Regions from separate parts of the Bacillus sp. z26 genome, predicted to be linked through region 2. Evidence: a T-box and tRNA genes for the amino acid it is inferred to sense, from the RefSeq annotation. Region 2 holds a T-box; the other holds one or more tRNA genes.

Region 1 (2,360 bases), 260 kb from region 2:
CAAACATTCCTAGCCCAACGCCAAACCATCCTACTTGTGTTGCTGATAACATGAATGAAGAGATATATGCTCCTTTTTCACCAAAGCTATATTGTGCGAGTAAGTGAGTCGATAATCCTGTTTTTGCTGCAATATAACTTAATGCCCCTGTAAATGCCCCTAATATTAGATTTCCAAGTAAGATGACACCCATCAGTTGCATAAATGTTAATCCTTCACCTAATGATCCACCGGCCCACATACTTGCTGAATAGAATGTGAAGCCAAGCATAACAACAAGCATTTTAAGGAAGCTGTTGCGATTTGCTTTAGGTACTGATTGAAATGAAAAATCTTTGTCTTTTAATTGCACTTTTGTTTCCTCCCAAGTTTTAGTCTTGGTGAGCAAAAAAACCACTTGCCGCAAAGTGACAAGTGGAAAATGTCAGAAATAAACGTATTTTCTTTATACAATAATATGTGTATAAATACGTTCTCCAAACAGTATATCGCCCACCTTGTCAGCCTCTCTGGACTGCACTTAAAGGTTTTCATTTAAATTAAAATTATAGTAACAGATTCATTCACCTAAGACAATGGTAATTAATGGTGGTTAGCTTATAAAGAAAATAAGACGTATTATAGTTTCTCTTGTTACGAGATCTAAATTCTTTAAGTAATATATTTCTTCTCTTCATATTTAATTCTCCTATTCGCACGATTCATTGCACACGATTATGCATCGTTTTTGTCGTGTAGGAAAAATAAAAAAAGCTCCCAGCATAAAATGCTGAGAACCTTGATTTGACAGCTTTGGCCTACTGTCTAATGATACCGGTGGTCGGGGTCGAACCGACACTCCTCACGGAACACGATTTTGAGTCGTGCGCGTCTGCCAATTCCGCCACACCGGCATGATTTTGGAGGCGGCAACCGGATTTGAACCGGTGATAAAGGTTTTGCAGACCTCTGCCTTACCACTTGGCTATGCCGCCAATATATTCGTTGGAGCGGAAGACGGGATTCGAACCCGCGACCCCCACCTTGGCAAGGTGATGTTCTACCACTGAACTACTTCCGCATATAGGTTGGCTGGGCTAGCAGGATTCGAACCTACGAATGACGGAGTCAAAGTCCGTTGCCTTACCACTTGGCTATAGCCCAACAATTAAAATTTATTAGGTAATATAAGCTATTATTTAAATTAATTAAAAAAATGGGGCGACTGATGGGAATCGAACCCACGAATGTCGGAACCACAATCCGATGCGTTAACCACTTCGCCACAATCGCCATGTTGGCAGGGGCAGTAGGAATTGAACCCACACTGGAGGTTTTGGAGACCTCTGTTCTACCTTTAAACTATGCCCCTATATGAATGGTGGAGGGGGGCAGATTCGAACTGCCGAACCCGAAGGAGCGGATTTACAGTCCGCCGCGTTTAGCCACTTCGCTACCCCTCCGTTATTAAGAGTGCCGGCAAGAGGACTTGAACCCCCAACCTACTGATTACAAGTCAGTTGCTCTACCAATTGAGCTACACCGGCATAATAATTAAATGAGATTATATTATTTAAATTTTAATTTATAATGGTGGCTCAGGACGGAATCGAACCGCCGACACAAGGATTTTCAGTCCTTTGCTCTACCGACTGAGCTACTGAGCCAACTTCATTATGTAAATGGCGGTCCGGACGGGACTCGAACCCGCGACCTCCTGCGTGACAGGCAGGCATTCTAACCAACTGAACTACCGGACCATTTTATTGCGGGGGCAGGATTTGAACCTGCGACCTTCGGGTTATGAGCCCGACGAGCTACCAGACTGCTCCACCCCGCGCCAATGTGAATGTGATACTAGAATATTATGGTGGAGGATGACGGGATCGAACCGCCGACCCTCTGCTTGTAAGGCAGATGCTCTCCCAGCTGAGCTAATCCTCCATTTTTAAGTGGTGACCCCTACGGGATTCGAACCCGTGTTACCGCCGTGAAAGGGCGGTGTCTTAACCGCTTGACCAAGGGGCCATTTAGTAAGTTATTATGGCGGAGAGCAAGGGATTCGAACCCTTGAGACAGCGTTGACCGTCTACACGATTTCCAATCGTGCTCCTTCGACCTCTCGGACAGCTCTCCATATGGCTCCGCAGGTAGGACTCGAACCTACGACCGTTCGGTTAACAGCCGAATGCTCTACCACTGAGCTACTGCGGAATAATTTATAATGCCTGGCGACGTCCTACTCTCACAGGGACTCGCGTCCCAACTACCATCGGCGCTGAAGAGCTTAACTTCCGTGTTCGGAATGGGAACGGGTGTGGCCTCTTCGCTATCGTCACCAGACGATTTTTGTCAGCAACATTTATTATTATAATTGCATT
Region 2 (2,360 bases):
TGCTGTTTGTTTCTTTGTCTCCGCCGGAACAAGCTGCCAAGAATGTGCTTAAAGCAAGAATCATTACGAGAAATAATGAGATTTTTTTTGCTTTCATACTAGTAAATGACCTCCCTATTCTTTTTTTATCTCTTCCAAAATTTTCAGAAGATTTCGTTACCAATCATAAAACGTTTCAGAATTTTTTGCAATCTTTTTTTTACATTTTGTTTACGAACTTATGTCATTTAAAAGACAATAACCAACAAAAACCCTTGATATAACAGGAATGGGTAAAATATCCTATTAAATAAAAATAATTTTATTTTTTCTGAAAATTTAACTAAAAGCAATGTAACACTAAAAAATTGAAACGTTATGAATATAATAAAATTTTTAGAATAAACTTTCAACTTTAAAAATAAAAAAAATTAATATAATATTTAAATACATCAAAAAAACCATATAAATCGGAGGAAAGACATGCGATCTTTACAAGCAAAATTTTTACTATTAAGTGGTCTTGGCCTTATGATTTCTATTATCTATTCATTTTTACAAAATCATTTTTTGCTTGCCTTTATTGATGCATACTTCTTGATTGGCCTAGTCTATGTATGTGCCGGTGCAATTTTATACGTTATTGGTGGAGGCTTTTTCTCAATCTTCTCCTACTCCTTTAAGAAATTTTGGAAAATAAATTCAAAAAAAGAAGAATACCTTTCGGAACTTGAAGGTGAATCCGATCAACAAGGCCCAAATATGGAGGTACTTACCTTCTCCTGGACCAGTCCGTTACTTTATTCAGGAATCTTTTCCTGTGTCTTTACATTTATTTGTTCAATAATTTTCTTTGGATAGTTGCAATTTACAGCCGGTTTAAGTAGAATATCATTACTTAATATTTATTAAAGGCTATGACAAAGAGTAGTAAGGTAGTACAAGGTTTTCAGAGAGTTTGTGGTCGCTGTGAACAAACAACCAAGTATACCCGAATGGACTTTTAAGCCTCCTGTAGGAAAAGGTGCAGTATGACAGGACGTATGCCCGCGTTACAGGGCACGAATATCTTTATGGATATTCCTGAGTGGTTTATGTTCTTAAATGTAAACAATTAGGGTGGTACCGCGAATCCCATTCGTCCCTTTTAATAGTGGAGGCGAATGGGATTTTTTATATTGAAAGGAGAATGATGATGAGTATTATATTTTCTGGCATACAGCCAACCGGTCTCGTGACCCTTGGTAATTATATTGGAGCGTTAAGACAATTTGTTGAACTGCAAAATGACGCCCATTGTTATTTTTGCATTGTCGATGAACACGCTATTACGGTTCCGCAGGATCGGCTTGAATTAAGAAAGAACATTAGAAATCTGGCAGCCCTTTATCTAGCGGTTGGCATTGATCCTGAGAAAGCAACGATTTTTATACAGTCTGAGGTTCCTGCTCATACAGAAGCCGGATGGATTATGCAATGTAATACTTCTATCGGCGAACTTGAACGGATGACTCAATATAAAGACAAATCAAAATCCCAGGTCTCAGTTTCAGCCGGTCTTCTTACTTACCCTCCATTAATGGCTGCTGATATCCTTTTATATCAAACGAGCCTTGTTCCGGTTGGCGATGATCAGAAACAGCATGTTGAGTTGACCCGCGATATCGCTGAGCGCTTTAACAAGAAATACGGAGAGGTCTTTACGATTCCTGACATCCAGCTTCCTGCTTCAGGAGCGCGTATCATGGCTTTACAGGATCCAACAAAAAAAATGAGTAAATCCGATCCAAATAAAAAATCGACGATCTCTTTATTGGATGATTTAAAACAGGTAGAAAAAAAGATCAAGAGCGCTGTTACAGATTCTGAAGGAATCGTGAAATTTGATAAGGAAAATAAACCAGGCATATCAAACCTTTTATCTATTCATTCTGCGCTTAGCGGAGAAAGCATTGAATCCATTGAAAAACGATTCGAAGGTAAAGGGTATGGAGACTTTAAAGCGGAAGTAGCTCAAGTTGTCGTTGACACCCTTCGGCCAATCCAGGAACGTCATCAGGAATTATTAAACTCTCCAGAGTTAGATGAAATCCTTGATAAAGGTGCACTTGAGGCAAATAAAGCGGCTAATAAAACATTACGAAAAATGAAAAATGCAGTTGGATTGGGCCGTAAAAGAAGATAAAATAAACTGCATTAAAAACAGAAGGTAGCCTGATGGCTACCTTCTGTTTTGGTATCTAAGCAGGGGGATTTTGCAAATTGGCTGGATTAATCATAATAACGGCTGGATTTATGATGCGTTTGGCTCTATTTCTCTCTCATTCGGCTGGATTTTTCTTTCATTTGGCTGGATTCTGCTCACTCGACTGGATTTTCCG

Evidence for each region. A T-box is a leader RNA that pairs with one kind of tRNA and senses whether it is charged. The one in region 2 lies ahead of trpS (tryptophan--tRNA ligase), so its partner is inferred to be a tRNA-Trp.
Region 1: it encodes a tRNA-Trp, which carries the amino acid that the T-box ahead of trpS (tryptophan--tRNA ligase) is inferred to sense. The anticodon was not compared.

What each region holds. Positions count from the first base shown of each region.
Region 1 is NZ_JBZFQM010000002.1:1,038,545-1,040,904, forward strand. It holds gene codB (cytosine permease) at 1-352, opposite strand, end outside; tRNA gene AC4G3K_RS10265 (tRNA-Leu) at 812-893, opposite strand; tRNA gene AC4G3K_RS10270 (tRNA-Cys) at 901-974, opposite strand; tRNA gene AC4G3K_RS10275 (tRNA-Gly) at 986-1,060, opposite strand; tRNA gene AC4G3K_RS10280 (tRNA-Gln) at 1,069-1,143, opposite strand; tRNA gene AC4G3K_RS10285 (tRNA-His) at 1,197-1,272, opposite strand; tRNA gene AC4G3K_RS10290 (tRNA-Trp) at 1,278-1,351, opposite strand; tRNA gene AC4G3K_RS10295 (tRNA-Tyr) at 1,359-1,442, opposite strand; tRNA gene AC4G3K_RS10300 (tRNA-Thr) at 1,454-1,526, opposite strand; tRNA gene AC4G3K_RS10305 (tRNA-Phe) at 1,571-1,646, opposite strand; tRNA gene AC4G3K_RS10310 (tRNA-Asp) at 1,663-1,739, opposite strand; tRNA gene AC4G3K_RS10315 (tRNA-Met) at 1,746-1,819, opposite strand; tRNA gene AC4G3K_RS10320 (tRNA-Val) at 1,848-1,923, opposite strand; tRNA gene AC4G3K_RS10325 (tRNA-Glu) at 1,933-2,007, opposite strand; tRNA gene AC4G3K_RS10330 (tRNA-Ser) at 2,024-2,115, opposite strand; tRNA gene AC4G3K_RS10335 (tRNA-Asn) at 2,119-2,193, opposite strand; rRNA gene rrf (5S ribosomal RNA) at 2,206-2,322, opposite strand.
Region 2 is NZ_JBZFQM010000002.1:781,250-783,609, forward strand. It holds gene AC4G3K_RS08935 (peptide ABC transporter substrate-binding protein) at 1-97, opposite strand, end outside; gene AC4G3K_RS08940 (DUF3899 domain-containing protein) at 463-840, shown strand; T-box leader at 888-1,128, shown strand; gene trpS (tryptophan--tRNA ligase) at 1,175-2,164, shown strand; gene AC4G3K_RS08950 (hypothetical protein) at 2,242-2,360, shown strand, end outside.